One region of the Enterovibrio sp. QJM3NY_24 genome, then DNA from elsewhere that is predicted to be linked to it. Evidence: riboswitches for the same ligand, from Rfam matches in the RefSeq annotation. Region 1 holds a riboswitch; the other holds the start of a gene.
The links. A riboswitch is a leader RNA that binds a small molecule or an ion and turns the genes downstream of it on or off. The one in region 1 is predicted to bind cyclic di-GMP.

Region 1 (9,576 bases):
GAATACATTCCACACCAAGCTTTGAATAACGCTCTACGGAGTCATGAGGTTCGATATCAGCGATCACTTGATGTACTCGACCCATCACTTGTTTGAAATCGACCGTCGGCTCACCCGCATTCACCCCAAACTCTTTGGCGCGGTTGATTTCGTGCACAGAGTGTCCCGCGCGGATCAGGGCTTTGGATGGGACACAACCCGTGTTTAAACAGTCACCGCCCATTTTGTGTTTTTCAATCAAAGTGACTTTGGCTTTCACTGCCGCGCCGATATAGGTCGTGACCAAACCGCCAGCACCCGCGCCAATGGCAATCAGGTTTCGGTCAAAGGTGACGGGCTTTTGCCATTTCGCGTACACACGGCGTTTTTGGATAAAGTTCATAATGACCTTTGCAATAATTGGGAATAAACCGAGCAGCACTAACGACAGCAACACACCGGGAGACACAATGCCGCTCAATGAATCAATTTGTGCCAATTGCGTACCGGCGTTGATGTAAACCGCTGTACCCGGCAACATGCCGATTTGGCTCACAACGTAAAACGTTAGCGTGCGGATTGGCGTTAAGCCCATCAGCAGGTTGATAATGAAAAACGGAAAGACAGGAATTAAACGAAGTGTCAGCAAGTAGAAAGGACCATCATTTTTGATGCCTTCGTTAATGGTCGAAAGCTTGTTGCCAAACTTGTTTTGAATAGAGTCCTTCAATAAGAAACGGCTAACCAAAAACGCGAGTGTTGCGCCAATTGAGCTGGCAAAAGAAACCAGCAGTAATGCCCACCAAAACCCAAACAAAGCCGCACCGAGTAGTGTTGCGATTGCGGCACCGGGCAGAGAAAGGGCAGTCATGGTGATATACACCAGGAAGTAAACCAAACTGGCGGTGAGGAAATTCTGTGAAATGGAGTCTTTCAATGCTTCATGCTGAGCTTTGGCATTGTCGAGTGTAAAAAGTGCACCCAGATCAAAAGCAAACCAAGTTACAAATATGGCTGCAATGACAAAGATAATGCTCAACTTCTGTTTGTTCATTTGAAATCCTTTCGTAATAACGTTGTTCAACACCGTCAGGAATGTTCGTACCCTGTGAAATTAGTCACTGTGTTAACTATGGCAAAAGTTTAAAACTGGATTGAGAAAAAACGTATTATCTCAATGAATTAATACAATTATTTACCGACTCTGTGACCCGACAATGTTCTTGCGACAATCGACAACACGTGACGCATAAGTTTCCGACCGTTCCGTATTTTTGCTTGGTGATAAAGACCTGAGGGCAGAGAAATTAATTACATGCTTCCTCAAATTTTTCGATGCTCGGGGCATTTTTAGGCTGCTCGTCTAGAAGGGAGTGTACGGTAATTTGATGAATATTAATGATTTAACGTTAGGAATGGGCATGACGACAACGAATGCATGTTGGTTGAATTTTCGAGTTATAGCGGTGACTTATCGTTGGTTTAAAGAATGGTCGTCACGACAGCCTGAAAGACGCAGAGAAGCCATAAACTAGAGGCAGTACTTAGAATACTGAACAATAAGCAAAGACAAAGGAACAATGGCTAGGGTAGTTGCACCGCCGATATGGTAGTTCCTGTGCCAATATCGCTGCGCGAAACTGTTCATTTTTAAACCCCATATAACAACGGTCGCGTTAATGCCAAAGAAGACAATGACCAAAATCGTTAAAAATGAAGGGGCAAACATACCCTGTTCAAGGGCTGCATAAAACGAGATCGGCAATAAGAAGCAAAAAAACACTGCCCACTTGAATCGTCTAGGCCATTTGCGAAAATGGTCTCGAAATATTCTGTCTATTTGATCGGGAAACGGCTTGCTGTAATGCATCTCATTGTTGCCATTCATCTATCTTGTCTTTTTGGCTTAGTTCAAATTTCGAACAATTGATAATCAACTGAGTGCATTTGTTGTCATCAATGTGACATGTGTCACATTAATGGTGTTCTTGAGGTTTTTTGGCGGTTTAATACAGATCTGAAGAAATGAGAGTATTTTTGACTGAAAACATAGCTTGTCCCGCAGCCAATAAGCAATGGAACATGATGTTATTTTCGGTTTAGTGAGCCTTATTGTCGTAAAAATGCAGTAGGAAGTGTCATGTTTTGAGTGTGAATACAGTATGGAGTGCGATTAGGTTGGCGTTGATAGGGTACTGGTGACAATTAAAACTGAGAAAATGGATATCTAGACCAGTCAGAACAATCTCAAAAAGGAGTGTTGTACTGACTGGATGAAAGCTGGGTTTTGAGGCGTTACTGGTGCAAGGTTTGCAAAAGTTCGTCACGGCGTTGAGGCGTAATCACTGACCAGTGTTTACCTTCTATCGCGCCTTCCAGTGCCCAAAGTAGCTCAAGGCTAAGCGTGTCTTGGTGTGATTTCTGCAAAGCTCGATAAGCTCTCACGGCGCCCTGTGTTTGCAACTGTTCGACAGAATCGATACCTGCTTTTTTTAGCATTCGCTCTGTGGCGAGTCGCAAGTTTGGCAGATCTTTGATACGCGTTGGCGCCGCCGTCTTTTTTTCTTGCTGATCGTCTCTGGCAATGGTGAGTGCTGTCGTGGCATAGGCCATTAACTCGTCAGATTTTACCCACCAATTTTCAGGCACAGCATAGTATTTAGTCACAACAGGGAAGCCGCGTTTTTTGTAGACGTAAGGGCTCATCGCCAGATGTTTGAATTCAGCTTCATTCGTTTGACCAGCACGAAGGTGAAGCTGATCATTAACAACCAGTGCGAACATCGTCTCATCGCAAAATACACCAAACCCACCAAACATAGAGCGGGATTTGATTTTGCCAAGGCATTCGAAGAACTTCAGTGTGTTTTTTAGCGTTGGTTTATCCATGTGACTAATTCTCAATCAATACGTTCCTGGATGAATGGTCAAGGAGCAACGTAGCAAAGCTAATTCAGAGAATTGTCAACGAACCAGAAATATCCGGTATGTGAATGCTAACGTCATCGGTAGCTCCGCTACCACCAACACATAAAATCAGTGTTGTGAGGCCGGAAGCTTTGCGTCCCACGCTTTCGCGATGGTTTGCCTTTTTCTTGACGGGTTTTAGCTTAACTGAATCGCATCATTTTGTCGTTATTGCTGGTCTCATAAAGTGTGATCTTGGTTCAGATAGAATCTTATTGATGTGATTGATAATATCCGGTTGTCTTTGTAATTGAAGTATTTTTGACCAAGATGACTACTTTATAGCTGGGTTTAAGGGTAGCACTAGAAAACTAGGCAATTTACCCTTTAAGAGGTGAGTCGCAATAATGAGGTTGAGTCAGTCGGAAAACTTGCCAGTTAATAAAAAAAGCCCAACCGCAAAAAGTGGTCGGGCTTTTAGAGAAGTACCGCGAGAGCGCGTATTTTACTCGGCGTTGATATTTTTCACCGAACTGCGAATGATGAGCTCTGGTTGCATAACAAAAATCTGCTGTTCGTTCTCTTTATTGGCGAGACGTTCCAATAACAGTTTGATTGCAGTTTTACCCAGTCGATTTTTCGGCTGATGAATTGTCGTCAACGGTGGTGAGAAAAATGCGGCTAGATCAATGTTATCGTAGCCAATAACAGAAATGTCGTTAGGAATGTCTAACCCGGCCTGACGGAAGGTACTGATTGCAGCCAGTGCCATGATGTCATTAAAGCAAAAAACAGCCGTTGGGCGGTCTTCTTGGGCCAATAATGCTTTTGCCGCTTCAACTGCGGAGTCACACTCAAAATCGGCTTCTACAATCCAGTTCGGATTTTCTTCAATGCCAGCTTCTGCCAACGCAGTTCTAAAGCCTGCCAAGCGCGTCTGACAGGTGAGTTTATCTAACTGACCTGAAATACAGCCGATTTTGGTATGGCCGTTGTCTACAAAGTACTTGGTCGCGATATAGCCACCGAGTTCGGCATTGTCTTGAATGCAGTCGGTGTTGACATGTTGCGTGCCCCAATCCATCACAACCATCGGCAGATCTTTCTTTTTCTCTAATAGAATAAGAAGTTCTTCATTCAAGTCAGAACACATCACCAACAGGCCATCTACGCGTTTTTCTGCCAACATGCGCAGGTAGTCGCGTTGCTTCGCTAAGTTACCTTCGGTGTTACACAAGATAAGCGTGTAGCCTTCTTTGTAGCAGTATTCTTCTACCCCATGTACAACTTCCGCAAAGAACGGATTGGTAGATTTGGTGACCAGCATGCCAATCGTGCGCGTTGAGTTACATTTCAAGCTGCGCGCAACTGCACTCGGTGCATAGTTTAAGTCGTCGACTGCGGCCCATACTTTCTTGGTTGTGTTTTCTGCGACAAAGCGTGTTTTATTGATCACGTGTGAAACGGTTGTCGTAGATACACCAGCCATGCGTGCGACATCTTTAATTGTTGCCATTGGGTAATCTTCTTATCGTTTTCATTAGCAGCTTGAGAAATAGTGGCTGCTCAACATGTTTACGCCGCTATGCTAAGCGGCGTAATGGATTCGTTCTTTCTATAGGCGGAGAGACGGACTCTCATCCCCTTGTCGTCGAGGTTTCATCGACACTGCCAGCAACTTGCTTTCCATCAAGTGTGGGAGAAGGGGGGAACGCTGCGGCGGCACTATGACGAGGCGTTTGTAATGTTACAGAAATTTCTCAATGCCAATCGCTTGCGTTCACAGTTTACTGGCTCATGACCGCGCCCGCAATTATTCAATTGAAGCGACTCGCGTAAGCTTGATGCGTATCAAGCTTGCGAAATAGCGGGTTTTTTCTGTTTTCCAAGCTCAAAAAAAGAAAAAACCGGGCTTGCCCGGCTTCATTTATCATAACCAAACACTTCAAAATGCTTGTTTAGCGAGAATTTGTTTGGGTATAGATAGGCACCTTTTTATTCGCCTTTAAGGAACAAAAGATCCAGTGTGATAAATGCAGTGAGCAATGCACCAGCGGCTTTATAAAAACCGAATTGATCAAACTGGTTTAGCGATTTTTGGAAACTACCTAGCCACGGCATGACCATGGTTTCCAAAAATATTTGCTGTTCTTGCATCATGGATTCTTGTTGGTCTTCTTCGGTTTCCTTGTTGGCAAGAATGACCAAGTTCCCTATGAAATCAAGCACAACCGCAAGATGGTCAAACGGTTCATTGAAATCTTTACGTTGAGCAATGCCGTACTTTTCCATCCATTGACCCATCTCTTGCGCGGGCTTATCGTTCAACAGACCGGTTTCACCAATATAAATAGACGCATAAGGCAATGCGCCTGTTTTTGGTGTACTGAGGAATAAACCACAGAAATCAGCGGCTAGCTCGAGTTGTGCATCTTCGCGGAGCTTTAGCGCGGCAAGCGCGTTGCGAAATTCAACGATCGGTGCTTTCAATTCCTCGGTCATGGCTAACGCGGAAAAATAGTTATCCATGTTGCTGCCGTGGTAATTATTCAAATCATCTTGCGTTAATTCACTGGCGAAAAGGGAAGACATCCACCAGTAAAATTCTGCACGTTGTTCGTTAATGGCAATAAATTCTTGCATTGTCATTCCGTTAGTTGAAAAAAAGCACTTTAAGTCTATCTAACATAGAGCAAAAAAGGGCAGCTAAGCTGCCCTTTTCTTCATACTGTCTCTTATGCGATATCCATCGCCGGGAACAGTGGGTTAACGCCGTCAACGTTGATTGGGCCGTTGAAGCCTGTTACTGCAGGTGCTTCACCAGTGTACTTCTCAATCTCAACCAGTGCTGTATGCGCAGAGGTTGCTTGCGCTAACTTAGAGGTGCCGATGTCTACAGTCAGTACGTTTGGATCGCCGTAAGTACAAAGTGTACCCGGCTTGCCGCCTTCAAGTGGCGCATACCAAGCACCTTCTTCAATACGACATACGCCAGCTTTATAGTCGTCAGTCACGACTGCGCCCGCAAGGACCTGACCACGTTCGTTGAATACACGAACCACATCACCAGAAACAATGCCACGTGCTTTTGCGTCAGCAGCGTTGATGTAGCAAGGCTCACGACCCGCGACTGCGTAAGTGTCACGGAACGCGTCTGACGAACACAATTGCGAGTGCAGACGGTAGTTAGGGTGACAGCTTTGCATGTGCAGCGGGTAGCGCTTTGACTTAGGACCGCCATGGCTACGCTCTACTTTTTCGAACCACATAGGGTGACCCTGACAGTCGTCGTAACCCATGTCTGCGATTGTCTTACAGTAGATCTCGATCAGACCTGATGCTGTGCCCAGTGGCTCAAGATCAGGTTCATTACGGAATGCTTGGTGACGAACCCACTCGGTACCTTGAGGGAAGGCAATAAATTGTTCTTCTTCCCAGAATTTAACGAAGTTTGGCATGCGAACGCCAATACCACGGCCTTGCAGACGTGCACCGTTATAGATCTCTTCGATCCATTCCATTTTGGTTTTGCCACCGGTGAACGCTTCTTCGCGATCAAAACGGGTGCACAGCTCGCGGAAGATATCGAAATCGTCTTTCGCTTCAAACATTGGCTCTACGATTTGTTTCATCGCAATAATGCCTTTGTTCGAGTGGTTACCGAATGACTCGATGTCGTTACGCTCGTAAGTTGTCGTTGCAGGCAGAACGATATCAGCAAAACGGCAGCTCGCAGTCCACTGATGGTCAATAGACACGTAGGTTTCCAAGTTACGCCATGCCTTGATCATTCGGTTACGATCTTGGTGCTGGTGGAACAGGTTACTACCACAAGAAATGGCCATCTTAATGTGCGGGAATTTGACTTTTTGGCCATTGAAATCAATGGTATCGCCTGGGTTTTCAAGGCAGTCAACAATGCGCGCAATCGGGATGAAACTTGAGTAACCGTTGTAGCTACCGTTGTGGATAGGTTCAACGCCTGTTACTGAGTTGAAGCCAGACATTAGCGGGCCAGCTGAAGTCACGGTACCTGCATCGTTATAGTGCCAGCCGAAACCGAAACCACCACCAGGTAGACCAATTTGTCCCAGCATTGCCGACACAACGACGATCATCCATGCATATTGCTCACCGTGCTGCATGCGCTGCAAACACCAACCCGCCATGATCTGTGTACGACCACCTGCCATGATGCGCGCGAGTTCGCGGATTTCATCAGCTTGAATGCCACAGATTTTCTCTGCCCATTCTGGGGTTTTCGCCACGCCGTCTTTCTCACCCAATAGGTAAGGAAGGAACTTGTCGAAACCTGTGGTGTAGTCAGCCAAGAACTGCTCATCGTGCAGCTTCTCGGTATACAGGGTGTGCGCTATTGCTAACATCAGAGGCACGTCAGTTTGTGGGTTAACCGCAATCTGCTTGCCACCGAAGTACTTGTATGAAGAGGTTTTCACAGGGTCAACGTGGATAACGTTGATTTCGCCTGCTTTCACTTTTTCAGCCAGTTGCTGGTAGTAACCGTATACGCTGTGGTCTGGGATCTGCCAGCCAACTTGCAGGTTCTTAACCGGGTCGTTGCCCCAGATCACGATAGTTTTCGCGTTTTCCAGAACGACAGGCCACGATGTTTGCTGCTCGTAAACTTCCATTGCGCCAGCAACGTAAGGTAGAACAACTTGCGCAGAACCCGTTGAGTAGTCACCCATTTTCGCTAGGAAGGAGCCATGCAGACCAATACCACGGTGCATCATGGTACCCGCAACGTTCAGTTTACCGACTGATTGCCAACCAGTATTACCGGCGTACAGTGCGCTAGGGCCATAGGTGTTCTGAACACGCTCAAGCTCGTGATGGAAGAAATCAAGAGCCTGAGACCATGGCACACGGACGAAACGGTTTTCACCGCGTTGTGTCGTGTCTGATTTCCAGCCGTGCTTCAGCCAATCGATGCGTACCATTGGGTACTTCACGCGAGAAGGGTTGTAGACCACTTCGCGAACCGCGTTAAGCATTGCGGTTGGGTGTGGGTCGTGCTCAAACGGCACGGTGTCAATCCAGATGCCGTTTTCTACTTTGGCGCGGAATGCACCCCAGTGAGAACCGTGTATCACGTCGCCAGTGAACGTGGTTTTTACGTCAGTTGCGGCCATTGCTGAACGCGGTGCTAATAGGCTACCGCCGATAACAGCACCCGCACTGGCGGTTAACATGCCAGAGAGAAAACGACGGCGGGTAATGCCTTGTAGTTTTTCAGTCGCCATGTAGGAATCCTTATTCTTTAAAAGTTGGTTGGACAGGTGTCAAAACACCTGTCCATTATTTGTTCTTGATTGCGGACTTGTTCGCGGACAGTCCTTACCGATTAGTGCGCGCCAGCACCGCCGGTGTCGCTACCGTGGTTCTGCAGATATTTCAGCAGAGTACGCTCTTCGGTTTTGCTCAAGCGGTAATACGCGCTCATCGCTTTCAGGCTCGAAATCCAGCCATTCGCTGTGAAGTGGCCTGGTGCAGGTGCTGCGTGGCAAGAGTTACAAGAAGAGGAGTACATTTCAGATGCATAGTCCCAAACAGGATCAATGCTCTCTAACATGCCGTCTTTGGTGATGTAGGCATTCACCGCAACTTGCTTCCAAGCAATATTGGTTGCTGCATCAACTTCTTCTGAAATCACGGTTTCAGTCGTTTTCACGTCACCACGAATGGTCGCTTTGAATACACGTTTACCCATGTACTCGGTCATGACGCGGCCTTTACCGTTGGTTTCGATCCAACCTTGAATGCGCACTTTCAGCATGTCGCCTTCTTCGCCAACGACATCAACTTCAGAAGCCGGCAGCAGTTGACCTTCCACTTTGCCATTTGCATCGGCGGTGGCGAACAGGCTCTTTTCTTCCAGCGAGTAAAGCTTCGTCGCACCAGCAGGGGCAATAGCAGAGGCTGCAAGTGTTTCGAATGTCTTACGGAAGCCACCTGCCATGTTTGGCAGTTCGTGAGCAATACCTTTGTGACATTCAACACATGCCATGTTTTCTTTCGCGGCAGGGATCATCTCTTTCATCGCCTGAACCGACTGTTTGCTGTGATCCATTGCGTCGTAAGAGTGACAAGTCGTACAGGTTTTGTAGTTCTCGTCAGCCATGCGATCCCAGACTTTCTGGGCGAGTTCAAGGCGATGCTCCTCAAACTGTTCGGGAGTATCGATTTTGCCAGTGATAAAGTGGTGATATAGGTCTGTCACTGCGCCCATTTTACGCATGACTTTGCCAGCGAAATCTTTTGGCTGGTGGCAGTCAACACACTCAGCGCGAATACCTTTCGCATTGCTGAAATGGACAGATTGCTTATATTCTTCGTAGTTCTGCTGCATGGTGTGACATGACGTACAAAATTCCGTGGTAGAGAACACCTCAAAGGTTTTGTTCATCGTGACCACACCTGCGACCGCAATGACGGCACCGACCAGAACCAGCGCAATGATTGGATACTTGCGACTCGGCTTCATCAGCTTTTGCAATAGCTTTTTCATAAAAATGGATACACCCATAATGTTCTTGTAGTTAGTGATGGGCCATTCCCTGAAACGTGTTCGGAAACCCAGCCTGCGCACTTTATCTACGTGTTTTGATGCGTTATTTCGAGTGGCGCATAGTAACGATTGGATGTGAATATGGTTACGCACCAAAATGA
Region 2 (9,576 bases), on a different replicon from region 1:
AGATTTGGCGGTTTTAGTTCGTGGGGTGATTTTTTATTCTATGAGGGAGAGCTGCTGTACGTGACGAATACACGCACTTTTTCAGTTAACTCAGCGACAGGCGAGGTTGCACTCAAGTCCTTTCACTATATCGATTTCGTTACTGCTGCTACCCTTGATCAAAATGGTCAAGTGCTAGTCGCCGCCAAAAATCAGAATGTCACCGGCAACGTAAACAGCACGATTCTTTGGCGATTGAACCCTGATACGGGCGAAAAAGCACAAGTAGGGCTCTTTCCCGCACGCGTGAATGCCCTATCAACTAACACGCAAGAAGACCACACATGCTATGACCCTACCGTGTTCCCGAGTGATAGAGTCATAAATGTCCAGTCTGTGGGCAACGACACGGTCACCGAGGGTGAAACAGGCAACATCTCCGTGACGTTTGATGTGGAAACGAAGGCAACAAAAGACGTCAACCTCTCACTAAAAAATGGCACGGCAAAAGCGGGCGAAGACTATAATCGCGACGTTAAAATTGTGTTTAGTGATGACTCGACAGTCAACACTAAAATCACGGGTAGCGGTATTGTTGTTAATGTACCTGCAGGCGTGACTGGATTTACTGTCCAAATCCCCACTATTGATGACACCACTGATGAAGAAACTAAATCTGCCACTCTAAATGCTTGGTTCAAAGACGATGAGAGCGATAAACAAACGGGCACTTTGACAATTGAAGACAACGATGAGCCTTTAGTTCCAAACCTCTGTGGCACAAATAGCGCTGTAACCGTGTCTGTGAGTGGTGCTTATGTGCAAGTTAACTGTTCAAATGGCCGGATTGGTGGGCCATCTATCAGTGCTCAAAGCATTAGCAAACGTGTGTCTTGGTCGACCAATAGTTATGGAGGCGGCTCGCAAAATGACTGGAGCACACAAATTGGCGTAACTGAGGTCAAAGATCTTCGTTCTGTTACATATTCTGGCAGCGGTTCAAACAGCTCAGGTGTTTGTAGCAACGGTGGTACCACTGGCACACGCATTAACACCACCATCAACGGCAGCATAAAGCTCGATGCAAACGGTAACCTTGTCTGTCAGATAACACTCAATGAAACCTTCTGTAACGGTAGCGGCGGTCTACGTTATCAGAATGCTAGCAATAACGTGTGTGTTATCCGTTAAACGCTAAACCTTAACAAAAAGCCTGTCAGCAATCGCTGTCAGGCTTTTCGTTATTCAGCTTTCAACGTTCATTTCTGCTGTTAGCAAATCTTTCCCGCACCCACTGCAATGTCGTGCTTGTTATCCAGTGTTGCTTGCGCAGCCACTTTCAAGCCTTCCACAATGGTTTCAAGAGACATTGACGGTTGATCTGTCGCTGCCGCTTGTTCAGGTAACAATGGAATGTGAATAAAGCCGTGTCCAATATCCGTGTCACGCAAGAAATGTTGAACACCATAGAAAACATGGTTACAGACAAACGTACCCGCCGTGTTAGAGACGGTACATGGAATACCCTTCTCTTGCATGGCGCGAGTGATTGCTTTGATTGGCAAGGTACTGAAATACGCATCAGGGCCATCTTCATCGATTGGCTCGTCGATTGGCTGGTTGCCACCGTTATCTGGGATACGAAAATCATCAATATTAATCGCAACACGCTCAGGGGTGATCGCATTGCGACCCGCAGCCTGACCCACTGTAATCACAAATGTTGGCTTGTGAGTCTCAATGGCTTTAGTGACGGCTTTAATCGCGTCATAACGCGTCACAGGCACTTCACAGATAACTATCTCGCCACCATTAAGCTGAAAACCATCAAGCTGCTTTACTGCTTCCAATGCAGGATTAACTAAAGCGCCACCAAAAGGCTCAAAGCCTGTAATCAATACTTTTCTCATCACTACTACTCTCAGAATGCAAAGCTATACATAACGAAGATGTTGAACGCCAAGATGCACAGGCCAGGAAACACCTGCATCAAAATAACGTGGTGTTTATTTTTCAATTCAAGTAACGCAGCAGGTACGACATTGAAGTTGGCAGCCATTGGGGTCATTAGCGTACCGCAATAACCGGAAAGCATACCCAGCACACCTACGATGGCTGCGTTGCCGCCGTTTTCGAGTATCAGTAATGGAATACCGATACCTGTTGTGATCACGGCAAACGCGGCAAACGCATTACCCATCACCACGGTGAAAATGGTCATACCTACGCAGTAAGCAATCACGTTCACCAGCAGCATGTTCTCAGGGATCATCATTTTGACAATTTGCGCGACGGTATCGCCCACACCCGCCTGATTAAACAGAAAACCTAACGCGGCGAGAAACTGCGACAAGATGGCAGCCCAACCGATGGAGTCGATCAAACGACGTCCTTCGTTAAGGCTGTGCATCGGTTTGCTTTTGGTGATCATTAACGCCACAACGATGGCTGCAATAGAGCTAATGCCCAAACCTACCAGCGCGCCGAGTGACGTAAACTGGCTGATAGCAACCGTGCCGACTGGCACGATAGCAGCAGGAATGAACAGCTTGTTTTTAAGCACGGATGCTGTTTGTTTACGCTCTTCTTCGGTGGTGGTGCGGTAGTTGCCCACGCCCATAAACCCACCCGCCGCCAACGCGGTAAGCGCCAATACCATAAGGCCTGTCACCCAGTTCGGGATCATCGCGCCAAACAGGAATGTCATGCCGTAGATCAGCCAAAACAATCCACTACCTATACGTTTCGGATTCTCTTTATCAAGGAAGCTTTGCAGCGAGAACGCCAGCAGCAATAAACCCGTGGTTTGATAAATGTACTCTAACATGGGTTATTGCCCTTCTTTTTGCGCATCAGCGTTTGCAGTCGCTGATGCACTTTGATTGGTCGATGACTTAAGAAGACGCACTTCCACGATTTTGCTGAAGATAACGAACAGCACAAACGATGCAACAGCGGTTGGCAGTGCCCACAAGGCCATGGTTTCAAGCTTCACGTCGAGTTGATTATCAGTCATCACGCCTTTGATAAGAAGAATACCGCCTGTGCCGATAAACAGCAGCTGGCTAAAGAAGTTGCCAAAATTTTCACTCGCCGCTGATAACGCACGAATCGACTGACGTTTTTCATCTGACAAATTGGGGCAGTCTTTTTCTGCGGCGGCTTCCGCCATAGGCGCAATAAGCGGACGGATCATCGATGGGTGACCACCAATACTCAGACCCATACCGTTGGTCGCTTTACGCAGCAACAAGTAAGTCATCAGAATTTTACTGACTGACGCTTTCTTCATCGAGCCAATCAAAGCTTCTGCGCGCTGACGAAGGCCGAAACGTTCAAGAATGCCAATCATTGGCAAAATAAGAATGAAAAGGGACATATAGCGGTTTTGGGTAAAGGATTGACCTAAGATAGACAGGATTTCCATTACCGCGATGTCTGCGACTAAACCGGTTGCGACGCCCGCAACCAAAATGACCAGTAACGTATTGAGTTTTAACGCTAACCCGACCGTAATTACAACAATGCCAATTAATGGCCAAAAATCAATCATGATGCCCTCTACACGGCCTTTATATAAGTAATGGTCAATGGTTTAACTCCCATCGACACCCCGAGTATACGAAAGCACCAAAAGCAGCTCCAATCAGAGATTTTTGTGGTTATAACCAATAATTTCATTTATTGAGGTTAACTTTCCACCAGTGACAGTTATTTCACCTTAATCCTTACCTGACAGAGCCTTGATTGAAGAAAAATTCAAAAAAGTCACGTTAAAGATGATTCATTGATATAACTTAATGTTAAAAAATTTAGGCTAATTGCCTAGTTCATCCATTTGAACGATAAACACTCAGTTTCATCCACGTGGCAATCCTCAACATCTTTCGACAGGTCTCATTTAGAAAACAGTTAGCGTCCATTTATAGCGGTATAATTCACACTAATATTTCCATTTCTGCTGCCTCGAATCGCCCCCTATCAATAAGGATGTATGATGGTTCCGACTCGTTTTTTCTTCGGCTACCTGCTTGCTGTAACCTCTCTAGTCGGCTGTGCGACTCAACCTGAACCGGTAAAAACCATTCAGTTGTATTCAAACAAAGAAGTTATTCAACTGTCGTATTGCACTGAGCTTGCAGATACCGCCTATTTCATTGCTTCAGAAAAATTGAAACAGCGTCCTAAACAAGCATTGATTGAACGCTATGCAACAGAGGCTTCCTCCAAAATTAAGATTAACGCTGTTCAGCGCATCTATAGCACGGACTTTGACAGTGCTTGGGATTACTCAGTCAACCTGTTTGGTGAATGTGCGCAGAAAGTGGCTGAGATCCCGTCACAACGGTTAGATATCGCCAGTTTCTGTGCGCAAAAAGCTGTAGTTGCGGGCGGCGCTTATGATTTCAAACAAAGCGGCGCGCCCAAATTAGATGCGTACATGGCATTCGCCAGCTATAAGCCGACACGACCTTATGAGGTCATCGATGCTGTCTATGACAGCAGGTCAACATCTCACCTTAATGTTTCTCAAAATACATGGGATCACTGCATTGACGTGATGTCCGAGTAATAACATCGCCACAGGGCAGGCCTTGAATGTACTGACCTTTGGTAATTTTCCCACCAAATTGGGTATTTACTGCGATTAAGTGGTAATACTTAATATTCGTAGGAAAAAGTTCAGGGATGTTATGGGACGGAATTTTTACCATTGGCTGTCATGAAGGGGAAAGCGGTGATACGAGGCTTTATCAAATCTTCATGGTGGTTTTTACTGCCCATTATCCTTGCCTTACCCGCTCAAGCGACGAACAGTATGGTTGACATTGATTTGGTCAAAGTGGATAAATCTGCCCGTAAAATGTATCTGATCCAAGGTGATAAGATCGTCAAATGGTATCCCATTGCACTTGGTGCCAACCCGAAAGGTCACAAACTACGTGAAGGCGACAAACGCACGCCGGAAGGCCGTTATACCCTTGACTTCATTAACGAGAAATCCCGCTTTTATCGCTCTATCCGCATCAACTATCCGAACACACGAGATCTCGCGCGCGCTGAATTATTGGGCGTGAGCCCTGGCGGTCAAATCATGATTCATGGTCAGAAGAACGAGGCGACCGCACCCTAGCCTTAGTCGAGGTGAGGATTGGACAGATGGTTGTATTGCGATTGCCAACGAGCAGATGGATGAGTTTCTGAGCATGGTCTCAGTAGGCACGCCGATAACAATTGAATGGTAAGCCATTCTGCTCAAAGCTTTCACTCTGATCACATGAAATCAGAGACATTGTCGACCTTTGTTTGTACCCAAACAGCCCAAACAAAAAAAGCCCGATGCGTTGCTTCGCATCAGGCTTGTCATTTGATTTATTATGCTATCAACAATGTACGTTGTTATTCACAAGCAAACGGGCCTTTGTTCGTCCATGCTTCTGGTGCTGATACTGGGCTGCTGTTTACCCACCATTTAGCCTGATACAGGTTGCCTTCAAACAACACTTGCTCGCCAGTTAAATACGCTTTGCCTGATGTCCACGCCACTGGCAATGTACTGATCAATTTCCACGCATCGCTGCTTTCTGGTGCTGCTCCCTGAATCCAGTATTTTGCTTCCCACACTAAACTATTGAAGCTTACTTTTTCGCCGCCTGTGTAGGTGGTGTTTTCGTCCCATGCTGGGTGGTTCGTCGCCTCAGGATCAGTGCCACACTGGTCGCTTTTTTCAATCAGGTGAAAGTCTACGGTTTGCTGTTCAACCAGATTTCCTTCACTGTCTTTCACGCGAGAAACCAGCATATGGTGACCGGCGCTAATTTTCGTCAGTTGTAGATTCACGTTTTCAGACACGCCATCTTCCAACGACAACTTTTCGTAAGCTAATGCTTCTTGTGCGTGATTGTAAACGGTCATTTCAACCGTAATGTCACCAGAAGCCGTAACGGTGAAATCGAGATCAATCCCGTCTTCTGAAATCATGTATTCGGATGCCACGCCATCAATGATCACGCCGTAATCCGGCTCAGGTGATACAATGTCATACCCGACTTCTACACGTGCTAGCCCACTGTCTTTCTTCAAGTAGATCGGATTAGCACCGTAAACGGCGATAAAATTGCCATTGCTGTCACGAACACCCGCTTTGATAACGTTATTAGCCTGATTAATTTTTGCCGCAAGATCGAATGACCAGGTGTTTGCCACACCGGCTTTTTCGCTCTCAATGATCAGACGCGTTGACAGCTCTGGGCGCTCGCCTTCGTTGTCAAACACACGGGTAAATACCGCATCGCCCTCTGTCAGGTTCATACCAGGATTAATTTGACCATGTTGAGACCAATTAGGTTGCTCTGGCTGCTCGCCGTCAAATTGCACATCGATGGCGTTATAAAAGGCTGCGGCAGTATCACCCACATCCCAAACAGCCAAAATGACATGGTAACCTTCACGAGCAGGCACATTACACGAGTGAACCATGGTCTTTGGCGGCTTTTGCATGTTGCCTTCAATCACACAAAACGGATTCAAATCTAATGCAGCGCGAGCCAGCGGCTGATTCACGTTCCAATCAGGTTGAGTGATGTAGTACTTCCAAGTTCGCGTCACATGGTTTGCCGTGAACGTCCACTCAAAATCATTCTGACCGGCCACAATCGAGCGTTTGACCCAGCGTGAAGCGGTCTGCTCATCTAACGCTGAAAACTGGATCAATCCCGCGCTGGCCAGTTTGCCGTCTTCGGGGCCAAGTTCTGGGAAACCCTCTGGCCCTTCCACACTTTGTGGCTCCCACTGAACTTGACCACAATCAGTATTTTTCTCACCCGTTTCAGAGGTGTATTTACACATTGCCGCACGGCCAGCTAAGCCATCATCAACGGCACTAATATAACCATGAGACATCACGCTTGCGCTGAAAAGCGCGGCGGTAACAGACAAAATAGAGGTGTGGATCTTGAGCATGTATGTACTTCCTGAGTGTTTTTATTGTTATTCACCCACAGCACGGACAGACGCGAAAAGCAGACATTTTCAATCTCGAAAATGGCAACCCCGCTATCATCATTGTTCTCGACATTAAGCAGAGAACACTCTTAGACCGGAGGCTTTGCGTCCTGTTTTTTCAAACAGTTTGCCGATAATTGTGGAACGCGCGCATCGTATTCTGAATAGCTTGATATTCAACAGAAATATAGGGGGCGCGGAGGTGGCAAGAGCCTTAATGGAAGGAGGATCACACAGGGTATGTAGTGGCAGTACGCTTTATCACCTAACGCCGCTTTTGCATTCTCAGTAGCGTCCATGTTTCTTCTTGAAACTCACGCGTTTTGGTCTCTTCTTGTAGTAAGTCGAACCCTAGGGCGGTGTAGCAAGCGACTGCGATCTTATTGCGCTCAAACACGGCCAAGCTAACTGTCGTAATTTTAGGCTCTTCAAAGGCAACATCCAGTGCCAATGACACCATCGCTTTGCCCCACCCTTGCCCACGGCTATTTTCAGCGGCGATCAGCACCCGACATAGGCGGTATTCAGTGGCAGATACTCGATAAAGCTCAATGTATCCGACTGCTTCACCCTGATGACGAAAGAGAAAAGGGCGCACTTCGGGTTTCGCAAAGTGCGCTGCGACCTGCTCAACCGTGATTGGAAATTCAAACGCCGGACCTCCCCACAGGTAATTGTCTCTGGCGTTTGGTATCCAATCGCAAAGTTGTGGTGCATCTGCTGCTTCAAAGGGCACAAGCAACATTAAGCGGGTTTCTCCTGTTCGTCCGACGCGTCATTCAGCGGTTCATTAGGCTGATCATCCGAAGGAGGCACACCAAATTCATCTAAGTAACCCTTTGGTGGCGGCGTCCACTCACGCTCAGTGAGAGCATGTTTATCCATGCGATCCGTATCCATCGCTTCTCGAATGGTTTCTTCTAACTCAATGAACAGATGTTGGAAATGGTTATCGTAGGTTTGAGACTCTTCACCGCCCAACCAACTTTGATAGAGTTTTTCAGAGCTCTGTTTCTCAATTTGGTTAAACATCGCTTTTTGCTGCTCAACCAAAAAGGGATGTGAGCCAAGCGTACGCAGCGCTTCTGCGCCCATTTCCAGTGCAGAGTGGTAGGTTTCTTTGATCACAAAATCCGCACCCGCATGGCGAAGCTTATACGCATGCCCACGGTCAAAGGCACGAGCGAGCACTTTCACATGGGGATAGGTGTGTTTCACGTACCCAACAAGCTCGGTGGTGGTTTCTTCGTTATCCATGGCGACCACCAACAACGCCGATTCTTCGATACCTGCGGTATGCAATAGATCGGGTCGAGTGGCATCACCAAAGTAACTTTTGATGTTAATTTTACGCAAATTTTCGACTTGCGTGGCTTCGTGATCAAGTACGACAGTCTTCACGCCATTACCCGTCAGTAAACGGTTCACTACCTGCCCAAAACGGCCAACGCCAGCAATAATCACCGTCCCTTGTTCATCAATCTCATCGGCTTCACGGTCATTGGAGACTTTCTCGTAACGCGGCAAAATGACGTTGTCATAAAGAATGAATAAACCGGGTGTGAGAAACATAGAAATTGCTACTACCAGCGACAGTAACTGCGCAGTTTCAGCAGGCAATACATTATTTTGCATTGAGAAACTGAGTAACACAAACCCGAACTCACCCGCTTGGGCGAGGCTCAGTGCAAATAACCAGCGAGCTGAGCCTTTGATCTTGAATATCAAGGTCAGCAAAAGCAGCACGATGGCTTTCAATGCCATGAGGCCGATGGTTAGGCCAATAATGACAAAAAGATCTTCAAACAAGATGCCAAAGTTGATGCCCGCCCCAACGGTAATAAAGAACAAGCCCAGCAGCAGTCCTTTAAACGGTTCAATGTTTGATTCCAGCTCATGACGGAACTCACTGTTGGCCAGCACGACACCCGCCAAAAACGTACCTAGCGCTGGTGAAAGCCCTATCAAACTCATCAGTGCGGCAATACCAATCACGAGCATCAGCGCGGTGGCGGTAAATATCTCACGAAGACCAGAGCTGGCAACAAAGCGTAGTAACGGACGGCTTAAATAGTGGCCGCCTACAACGACACCTGCGATTGAGCCCAAGATCACTAAACCGACAGCCCAACCCGGCAATCCCGCGACTAGGCTCATTTGTTCATGGTGTTCAGACGCGGAAGCGGCGGCATGTTTTGCCTTTTCCACCAACTCAGGAAGTGCCAACAGCGGAATAAACGCCAGCATCGGGATCACGGCGATATCTTGAAACAACAATACTGAAAAGGCATTTCGACCGCCTTCTGTTTTGGTGAGTCGCTTTTCATTAAAGGTTTGCAGCACAATAGCAGTCGAAGACAACGCGAAGATTAAGCCAATGGCAAGCGCAATGGTCCAAGGTTGCTCAAAGAGTAACGCAATCGCCATCACGATGGTCGTTGTAATACCCACTTGGAGCCCGCCTAATCCCATCAAGCGGTTTCGCATTGCCCAGAGCATTTTCGGCTCAAGCTCTAAACCAACAAGGAACAACATCATCACAACGCCAAACTCTGCGAAGTGCTGAATCGTATTAGTCTCCGATCCCACAAG

Region 2: another riboswitch for cyclic di-GMP. It lies ahead of gbpA (N-acetylglucosamine-binding protein GbpA); the one in region 1 lies ahead of AC3CIC_RS09025 (TfoX/Sxy family DNA transformation protein).

What each region holds. Positions count from the first base shown of each region.
Region 1 is NZ_CM173519.1:2,053,845-2,063,420, reverse strand. Features, by position in the region: gene lpdA (dihydrolipoyl dehydrogenase) at 1-1,033, opposite strand, end outside; gene AC3CIC_RS09025 (TfoX/Sxy family DNA transformation protein) at 2,275-2,868, opposite strand; cyclic di-GMP riboswitch class I at 2,984-3,078, opposite strand; gene purR (HTH-type transcriptional repressor PurR) at 3,392-4,402, opposite strand; gene torD (molecular chaperone TorD) at 4,882-5,529, opposite strand; gene torA (trimethylamine-N-oxide reductase TorA) at 5,622-8,150, opposite strand; gene torC (pentaheme c-type cytochrome TorC) at 8,252-9,415, opposite strand.
Region 2 is NZ_CM173520.1:719,518-729,093, forward strand. Features, by position in the region: gene AC3CIC_RS19585 (hypothetical protein) at 1-1,170, shown strand, start outside; gene pcp (pyroglutamyl-peptidase I) at 1,251-1,889, opposite strand; gene AC3CIC_RS19595 (DUF979 domain-containing protein) at 1,901-2,806, opposite strand; gene AC3CIC_RS19600 (DUF969 domain-containing protein) at 2,810-3,532, opposite strand; gene AC3CIC_RS19605 (hypothetical protein) at 3,974-4,552, shown strand; partial or broken gene AC3CIC_RS19610 (L,D-transpeptidase family protein) at 4,799-5,225, shown strand; gene gbpA (N-acetylglucosamine-binding protein GbpA) at 5,380-6,942, opposite strand; cyclic di-GMP riboswitch class I at 7,023-7,126, opposite strand; gene AC3CIC_RS19620 (GNAT family N-acetyltransferase) at 7,250-7,729, opposite strand; gene AC3CIC_RS19625 (monovalent cation:proton antiporter-2 (CPA2) family protein) at 7,729-9,576, opposite strand, start outside.